Cupriavidus necator N-1: one gene and its partner. Each later gene encodes a partner of the first gene's protein in a complex. Links are inferred from orthologs where the notes say so. Each region holds a gene or a part of one and is shown in the gene's direction. Other genes may lie near its edges.

Region 1 (3,768 bases):
GCCACCGCCAAGCGCAAGGCCGCGCGCCAGGTGCTGGGCGAGCAGCGCGTGCCCGGCGAATGGCTGCCCGACAACGAGCAGGTCGAAGCCGAGGTACGCGCCTACCAGGCGCTGTTCCACGCCGACAGCCAGCCCCGCGTGCTGGCGCTGCTGCGCCGGCTGGCGGTGCTGGCCATGGAAGACCTGGCGCCGTTCCGGCCTTACCTGGTCGGCGCCGTGCTCAACGGCACCGCCACCGAGCACTCCGATATCTATCTGCAGTGCTTCTGCGACAGCGCCAAGGATGCGACGCTGCACCTGATCAACGCCGGCGTGGACTTCGAGACCAGCGAGAGCCGGCATTTCGGCGGCCGCGGCGAGGTCGAGACCCTCAGCTTCCTGTGGAAGGGCCAGTGGCCCGACCGCCGCGAGGCCCGGCTGCTCGCCGGCGAGGTGCGCGCGGAACTGGGTGCCCCAGTCGGCATTCATATAGCACTGTATGATGCCGTCGACGAACGCGGCGCCGTGCGTGCCGACGCCTCGGGGCGCCCGGCCCGCGCCGACGTGCAGGCGGTACGGGCGCTGATGGACGCGCCCGGCGATGCCGACCCGGCCTGACGCCCGCCCCTACTACACAGGTCCGAGCCATCCCCATGACTGAAACCGTTTCCTCGCCCGCCCGCCGCTCCCGCCTCTGGCTGTGGATCGCCGTGGCCGTGGTCGCCTGCGCCACCGGCGCACTGGCCGGCCATTTCGTGTTCTCGCCCAAGCCCGCCAGCGACCAGGCGGTGGAAACCTTCTTCCAGACACGCCTGCCCGACGCCGCCGGCGCTGACCTGGACCTGGGCAAGCTGCGCGGCAAGACCGTGGTGATCAACTTCTGGGCGCCCTGGTGCGGGCCGTGTGTCGAGGAAATGCCGGAGCTGACCGCGCTGCATGAGGAATACAAGAGCCGCCAGGTCGAGTTTGTCGGCATCGGCATCGATTCCGCCGCCAATATCCAGCAGTTCACCACGAAGGTCCCGGTGGCCTACCCGCTCGCCGTGGCCGGTTTTGCCGGCACCGAGCTGTCGCGCAACTTCGGCAACAGCGCCGGCGGCCTGCCCTATACCGTGGTGATCAACCCGGACGGATCGGTGAAGTATCGCAAGATGGGACGGGTGACGGCTGAGGAACTGCGGGCCGTGCTGCCACGCGCCTGAGCATATTCTTCCGCCAAGTTCGCTGAATTTCGGTTTTCTTCAGCGATTTGTTTCGCCGGGGCACCAAAACGGCCAGAAAGTGCTTCAAGGGCCGCCGAAGCGTCGCAAAGGTCGCCAAGCCTTGTATCGCGCGCTAGACAAATCCCTCTAAGCTACGGTAATCTCCGCGCAATTTCGTTGATCTGGTCGAGCCGCCGTGACTGCAACCCGCTCCCTCCGTCGCTCAGCCCGCTACCGCAAGGTGCTGGTCCTGCATGGGCCAAACCTGAACCTGCTGGGCACGCGCGAGCCAGAAACCTACGGGTACACGACGCTTGCCGATATCGACGCGGCCCTCGCCGAACGCGCGGCAAAAGCCGGCGTTTCGCTGGATACGTTCCAGTCCAACCATGAGGGGGCACTGGTCGACCGCATCCACGCCGCACGCGCGGAAGGGGTCGAGTTCATCATCATCAACCCGGCTGCCTACACGCACACCAGCGTGGCACTGCGCGATGCCCTGGCCGGCGTGGCGATCCCGTTCGTCGAGGTGCACCTGTCCAACGTGCACCGGCGCGAAAGCTTTCGCCACCACTCCTATTTCTCTGACGTGGCGGTCGGAGTGATCTGCGGGCTCGGCTGGCAGGGTTACCTGCTGGCGCTGGACTATGTGCTGGACCAGGAGCAGCCGCCACCCGAGAGTTCGGGGAGCTGAACTCCCAAGATTTTTTCGACAACCTGCGCGCGCCGCCCGGCGGCCTGCGCCCGTTGGCGTGCCTCGGCACGGCGGGCGCGGATTTCCGGTGGCCGGCAACACGATTCTTCCGCCGCGGCCCGTCCCGGGCAGCGGCCGGATAACCCGATTCAGGAGGATAAAAAGATGGACCTGCGCAAGCTGAAGACGCTTATCGACCTGGTGGCCGAATCCGGCATCTCCGAGCTGGAAGTCACCGAAGGCGACGGCAAGGTACGCATCGTCAAGCAACCGCCGCAAATCGTCGCCGCGCCGATGGCCATGCCGCAGATGCAGGCGCTGCCGCCCGCCGCGGCCGCCGCACCGGCTGCGGCACCGGCTGCAGAGCCCGTCGCCCAGCTGCCCGCCGGCCATGTGGTGACCTCGCCGATGGTAGGCACGTTCTACCGTGCGCCGTCGCCGGGCGCCGCGCCGTTCGTCAACGTCGGCGACTCGGTCAAGGAAGGCCAGACCGTCTGCATCATCGAAGCCATGAAGCTGCTCAACGAAATCGAGTGCGACAAGGCCGGCGTCATCAAGGAAATCCTGGTCGAGAACGGCCAGGCCGTCGAATACGGCCAGCCGCTGTTCGTCATCGGCTGATCCTGACCGGCATGCCATGCCGCACGCTGCCATCGGCCACGCAAGTGGCCCCCGCAGCAGTGCCCGCGCGGCATGCCATGGCGTTGTTTGGCGCCAGGGACGTTGTGGGCTTCGCGGCCCGTTCCGTGCAGTTCCATGCAGTTCCGCGCAGTATGGCGGCCGCGGCGGCGACAGCCCCCGGGCCGCGCGCCCGGCGTGCCGTTGCGGCACGCAGCGGGACCGCTACTGTTCTCGCAGAGAGAGACCATGTTTGAAAAAATTCTGATCGCGAACCGCGGCGAAATCGCTCTTCGCATCCAGCGCGCCTGCCGCGAACTGGGCATCAAGACGGTCGTGGTGTACTCCGAGGCCGACAAGGAGGCCAAGTACGTACGCCTGGCAGACGAAGCCGTCTGCATCGGCCCGGCCCCGTCGCCGCTGTCATACCTGAACATGCCGGCCATCATCTCGGCCGCCGAAGTGACCGACGCGCAAGCCATCCACCCCGGCTACGGCTTCCTGTCCGAGAACGCCGATTTTGCCGAGCGTGTGGAGAAATCCGGCTTCGTCTTTATCGGCCCGACCGCCGACAGCATCCGCCTGATGGGCGACAAGGTGTCGGCCAAGCAATCCATGATCAAGGCCGGCGTGCCGTGCGTGCCCGGCTCGGACGGCGCCCTGCCCGACGACCCCAAGGAAATCCTGGCCACTGCGCGCCGCGTGGGCTACCCGGTGATCATCAAGGCCGCAGGCGGCGGCGGTGGCCGCGGCATGCGCGTGGTGCACACGGAAGCCGCGCTGATCAACGCCGTCAACATGACGCGCGAAGAAGCCGGGCGCGCCTTCGGCAATCCCGAGGTCTACATGGAGAAGTTCCTTGAGAACCCGCGCCATGTGGAAATCCAGATCCTCGCCGACCAGCACCGCCAGGCGATCTGGCTGGGCGAGCGCGACTGCTCGATGCAGCGCCGCCACCAGAAGGTGATCGAGGAAGCGCCCGCACCGCACATTCCGCGCCGCCTGATCGAGCGCATCGGCGACCGCTGCGCCGAGGCCTGCAAGAAGATGGGCTATCGCGGCGCCGGCACGTTCGAGTTCCTGTACGAGAACAACGAGTTCTACTTCATCGAGATGAACACGCGCGTGCAGGTCGAGCACCCGGTCACCGAGATGATCACCGGCATCGACATTGTGCAGGAGCAGATCCGCATCGCCTTCGGCGAGAAGCTGCGCTTGCGCCAGAAGGATGTGCAGTTCCGTGGCCACGCGATCGAATGCCGCGTGAACGCCGAG
Region 2 (5,344 bases), 680 kb from region 1 along the record:
CAAGCGGCGCTCCTCGCATCGTTTTGAGTGGTGGGTTGAACGCGCAAAACGTCGCTGGTGCGATTGAACGCGTGCGGCCCTACGCTGTGGACGTCAGCAGCGGGGTAGAGGCCGCCAAGGGCGTGAAGGACCACGCCCGCATCGCCGCGTTCGTGCGTGCTGTGCGCAGTGCCGAGGCAGGATGAGCCGGGCCGTCTCCCGCGTCTTTCCCCATGCCGCCTATGGCCTGCCGCATGCGCGCACACGCATCGCAGTCAACAATGCGGCCTTGCCGGATGAGGCAAGGCCGCTGTTCCGAAGAGTCTAGATATGTACGACTTGCCCGATTCCCGTGGCCATTTCGGCCCCTATGGCGGCACCTTCGTGTCCGAAACGCTGATCCACGCGCTCGATGAGCTGCGCGAAGCCTATGCGCACTACCAGAAGGATCCGGAGTTCGATGCCGAATACCGCCGCGAACTGAAGCACTTTGTCGGCCGCCCGTCGCCGATCTATCACGCGCAGCGCTGGAGCGAGACGCTCGGCGGCGCGCAGATCTACTTCAAGCGCGAAGACCTGAACCACACCGGCGCGCACAAGATCAACAACGTGATCGGCCAGGCGCTGCTGGCCAAGCGCATGGGCAAGCCGCGCGTGATCGCCGAGACCGGGGCAGGGCAGCACGGCGTGGCCACGGCCACCATCGCCGCGCGCTTCGGCATGGAGTGCGTGGTCTACATGGGGGCCGAGGACGTCAAGCGCCAGGCCGCCAACGTCTACCGCATGAAGCTGCTGGGCGCCACCGTGGTGCCGGTGGAAAGCGGCTCGCGCACGCTCAAGGACGCGCTCAATGAAGCCATGCGCGACTGGGTCACCAACGTCGAGAACACCTTCTACATCATCGGCACCGTGGCCGGCCCGCATCCGTACCCGATGATGGTGCGCGACTTCCAGTGCGTGATCGGCGAGGAATCCAAGGTGCAGATGCCGGAGATGACGGGCCGCCAGCCGGATGCCGTGATCGCCTGCGTCGGCGGCGGCTCCAATGCCATGGGCATCTTCTACCCGTATATCGAGCACCAGGACGTGCAGCTGATCGGCGTGGAAGCCGCCGGCGACGGCCTGGACACCGGCCGCCACGCGGCCTCGCTGACCGGCGGCACGCCAGGCGTGCTGCACGGCAACCGCACCTATCTGCTGCAGGACGCCAACGGCCAGATCATCGAGACCCATTCGGTGTCGGCCGGCCTGGACTACCCGGGCGTGGGCCCCGAGCATGCCTGGCTCAAGGACAGCGGCCGCGCGCAGTACGTGCCGATCACGGATGAGGAAGCGCTCAAGGCCTTCCACGACTGCTGCCGCATCGAGGGGATCATCCCGGCGCTGGAATCGAGCCATGCCATCGCCTACGCGTGCAAGCTGGCGCCGACGCTGCCCAAGGAGAAGCTGCTACTGGTGAACCTGTCCGGCCGCGGCGACAAGGACATGCACACCGTGGCCGAGCGCGCGGGGCTCAAGCTCTGATGCGCGCGCTGCCTCCGACCGGACTTGCCGTGGGCGGCGCGGGTGCACCGGATGCGTCCGGTGCGCCCGATTCCGCCCAGTTGCGCCTGTTCCAGGAAGACATGTTCGAGGGCATTGCCCGCCTGCCGGACGGCTCGGTCGACCTGATCGTCGCCGATCCGCCCTACGGGCTGGGCAAGGACTACGGCAACGATTCCGACCTGCTGTCGGGCCAGGAGTATCTCGACTGGTCCGAGCGCTGGATGAACGCGGTCGTGCCCAAGCTCGCGCCCAAGGGCACGCTCTACCTGTTCTGCACCTGGCAGTATTCGCCCGAGCTGTTCGTGATGCTCAAGCGGCGCCTGACCATGATCAACGAGATCATCTGGGACCGCCGCGTGCCCAGCATGGGCGGCACCACGCGCAAGTTCTCGTCGGTGCACGACAACATCGGCTTTTTTGCGCGCGCGCGCGACTACTACTTCGATCTCGACCCGGTCCGCATTCCCTACGACCCCGAGACCAAGAAGGCGCGCAGCCGTCCGCGTTTCGAAGGCAAGAAGTGGCTGGAGGTGGGCTACAACCCGAAGGACCTGTGGAGCGTCTCGCGCATCCACCGCCAGGACCCGGAGCGCGCCAACCACCCGACGCAGAAACCGCTGGAGATCGTCGAGCGCATGGTGCTGTCAAGCTGTCCGCCGGGCGGCCTGGTGCTGGATCCGTTCGCCGGCAGCGGCACCACCGCGGTGGCCTGCCTGCGCCACGGACGGCGCTTTGCCGGCTTCGAGATCAATCCGGAGTATGTGCAGGTGGCATGCGATCGCGTGTCTGCCGCCGCTGCAGCCCTTGCCGTCACGAATGCAGCCGCCGAGCCTGCCGCCACCCCAACCCTGGCCGCCGCCAACGACGATGTCTCGCCGGCGCCGCGGCCTCACCTGATTCCCTGATATGTCCCGTATCCAGAAGACGTTCGCGGCGCTGGCCGCGCAGCAGAAGAAGGGCCTGATTCCGTTTATCACCGCGGGCGATCCCGAGCCCGGCCTGACCGTGGCACTGATGCACGCGCTGGTGGCGGGCGGCGCCGACGTGATCGAGCTGGGCGTGCCGTTCTCCGACCCGATGGCCGACGGCCCGGTGATCCAGCGCGCCTCCGAGCGCGCGCTGGCGCAGGGCGTATCGCTGACCCAGGTGCTGCAGTGGGTGCGCGAGTTCCGCCAGACCAATGCCGACACCCCGGTGGTGCTGATGGGCTACGCCAATCCGATCGAGTGCATGGGCGAGCAGGTCTTTGCCACTGCCGCGCGCGAGGCTGGCGTGGACGGCGTGCTGGTGGTCGACTATCCGCCCGAGGAGTGCGAGTCGTTCGCCACGCTGATGCGCGACAACGGCATGGACCCGATCTTCCTGCTGGCGCCGACTTCGACCGATGCCCGCATCGAGGCCGTGGCGCGCGTGGCCAGCGGCTACCTGTACTACGTGTCGCTCAAGGGTGTGACCGGCTCGGCCGCGATCGACCTGGACAGCGTGGCGGCGCGCCTGCCGCTGATCAAGCAGCATGCCAACCTGCCGGTGGGCGTGGGCTTCGGCATCCGCGACGCGCAGACCGCGCGCGCGATCGGCAGCGTGGCCGATGCCGTGGTGATCGGCAGCCGCCTGGTGCAGCTGCTGGAGGACACCCCGCGCGAACAGGCGGTGGCGACGCTGCAGGCGTTTATTGCCGAGATCCGCCAGGCGCTGGACAGCTGAAGTGATGTAATGCTGGCCCGGCACACCTTGTGGAGTGATGTGTTGTGCGCAAATCGCGCGTTGCGCTTCGAGGTCACCGGGCCGGCATGGTAAATTCGCGGGTTGATTCCCTGCCATCCGCCAACAGGCGTCCCGACACCGGGCTTGCCGGCGGACCGCAGTCATCCGAAAGGAGCTTTCATGAGCTGGTTGGATAAACTCCTGCCCCCCAAGATTCAACAGACCGACCCCAGCACCCGCAAGGGCATCCCTGAGGGGTTGTGGGTCAAGTGCCCGTCGTGCGAGTCCACCCTGTACCGGACCGACGTCGAGGCCAACCTGCACGTCTGCCCCAAGTGCGACCACCATATGCGCATCGGCGCACGGGCGCGCCTGGACGGGCTGCTGGACGCCGAAGGCCGCTATGAGATCGGTCAGGAGATCGTGCCGGTCGACGCCCTCAAGTTCAAGGATTCCAAGAAGTACCCGGACCGCATCAAGGCCGCCATGGACGACACCGGCGAGACCGATGCCATGGTGGTGATGGGCGGTGCCATCCACACCATCCCGGTGGTGGTGAGCTGCTTCGAGTTCGAGTTCATGGGCGGTTCGATGGGCTCGGTGGTGGGTGAGCGCTTCGTGCGCGGCGCGAAGGCCGCGTTGGAGCAGAAGGTGCCGTTCATCTGCTTTACCGCCACCGGCGGGGCGCGCATGCAGGAAAGCCTGCTGTCGCTGCTGCAGATGGCCAAGACCACCTCGATGCTGAACCAGCTGAGCGCGGCCAAGCTGCCGTTCATCAGCGTGCTGACCGACCCGACCATGGGCGGCGTATCGGCCAGCTTCGCCTTCCTGGGCGATGTGGTGATCGCCGAGCCCAAGGCGCTGATCGGCTTTGCCGGCCCGCGCGTGATCGAGCAGACCGTGCGCGAGAAGCTGCCGGAAGGCTTCCAGCGCTCGGAATTCCTGATCCAGAAGGGCGCCATCGACATGATCGTCGACCGCCGCAAGATGCGCGCGGAACTGGCGCAGCTGCTGGCGCTGCTGCAGAAGCAGCCGGCCGACGCGGTGGCATAACAACGTCTGCATGGCAGATCAAGGGCGCGGGTGGTTGACGCGCCTTTCGCTTTTCTTGGCCGCCCCGGCCGCTATCTCGGGGCCGGGCGCAAGCCTGGCCTTGACTTTGCCGCTGGCTGGCCAAATCTGGTAGCAACAGCTTTTCCTCGCACCCCACATGCCTGTCTTCCATACGCTCCCCGAATGGCTTGCCCATCTCGAAACCGCCCATCCCGTGGGCATCGATATGGGCCTGGCGCGCATCACGCGCGTGAAGGAGGCCCTCGGGCTGCGCATCGACGCTGTGGTGTTCACGGTGGGCGGCACCAACGGCAAGGGCTCTACCTGCGCGATGCTAGAGCGCATCCTGCTGGAGGCCGGCTACAAGGTGGGCTGCCATACCTCGCCGCACCTGATCTCGTTCAACGAGCGCGCCCGCATCAATGGCGAGATCGCCACCGATGCGCAGCTGCTGCCGCATTTCGAGGCGGTCGAGCGCGCACGCAACAGCTTTGCCGACCCGGTCAGCCTGACGTACTTCGAGTTCACCACGCTGGCGATCATCCATGCCTTCGCCGCGGCCGGGCTGGACGCGATCATCCTGGAAGTAGGCCTGGGCGGGCGGCTGGACGCGGTCAACGTAATCGATACCGACTGCGCCATCGTTACCAGCGTCGATATCGACCATACCCAGTACCTGGGCCATACGCGCGAGGAAATCGGCTTCGAGAAGGCCGGCATCTTCCGCCCGGGCGTGCCCGCGATCTGTGGCGACCCGATGCCGCCCAAGTCGCTGGTGGCGCACGCCGAAGCGGTCGGCGCCGAGTTGTGGCTGGTGGGGCGCGATTACCATTTCCACGCCGCCAAGGGCCAGGAGCGCCAGCAATGGGACTGGAGCGGCGGCGGGCGCAAGCTTAACGGCCTGGGCTACCCGGCGCTGCGCGGGGCCAACCAGCTGCTCAACGCGGCGGCGGCGCTGGCCGCGCTGCAGGCCATGCGCCCGCGCCTGCCGGTCAGCGCACAGGAAGTGCGCAACGGGCTGGCCTTTGTCGAGCTGCCGGGACGCTTCCAGGTGCTGCCGGGG

The links. Proteins that work in one complex are often made in the same cells at the same time.
Region 2: the proteins of accB (region 1) and accD are in contact, whole or in part, in a solved structure (PDB 8UXZ), measured with the Escherichia coli proteins. The link is inferred for Cupriavidus necator N-1 from one-to-one orthologs.

Annotation. Positions count from the first base shown.
Region 1 is NC_015726.1:3,252,967-3,256,734, forward strand. The notes cover bases 981-3,768. They hold accB (acetyl-CoA carboxylase biotin carboxyl carrier protein), read left to right. Parts: upstream 981-2,040; coding sequence 2,041-2,496; downstream 2,497-3,768. Other genes in these bases: CNE_RS15255 (TlpA family protein disulfide reductase), read left to right, coding at 981-1,181; aroQ (type II 3-dehydroquinate dehydratase), read left to right, coding at 1,378-1,875; accC (acetyl-CoA carboxylase biotin carboxylase subunit), read left to right, coding at 2,743-3,768. Also shown: CNE_RS15250 (hypothetical protein), read left to right, coding at 1-597; more of CNE_RS15255, read left to right, coding at 633-980. UniProt on the Escherichia coli protein: This protein is a component of the acetyl coenzyme A carboxylase complex; first, biotin carboxylase catalyzes the carboxylation of the carrier protein and then the transcarboxylase transfers the carboxyl group to form malonyl-CoA.
Region 2 is NC_015726.1:2,576,498-2,581,841, reverse strand. The notes cover bases 2,418-5,344. They hold accD (acetyl-CoA carboxylase, carboxyltransferase subunit beta), read left to right. Parts: upstream 2,418-3,408; coding sequence 3,409-4,281; downstream 4,282-5,344. Other genes in these bases: folC (bifunctional tetrahydrofolate synthase/dihydrofolate synthase), read left to right, coding at 4,439-5,344; trpA (tryptophan synthase subunit alpha), read left to right, coding at 2,431-3,228; CNE_RS12155 (DNA-methyltransferase), read left to right, coding at 2,418-2,429. In the rest of the region: CNE_RS12165 (phosphoribosylanthranilate isomerase), read left to right, coding at 1-185; trpB (tryptophan synthase subunit beta), read left to right, coding at 310-1,503; more of CNE_RS12155, read left to right, coding at 1,503-2,417.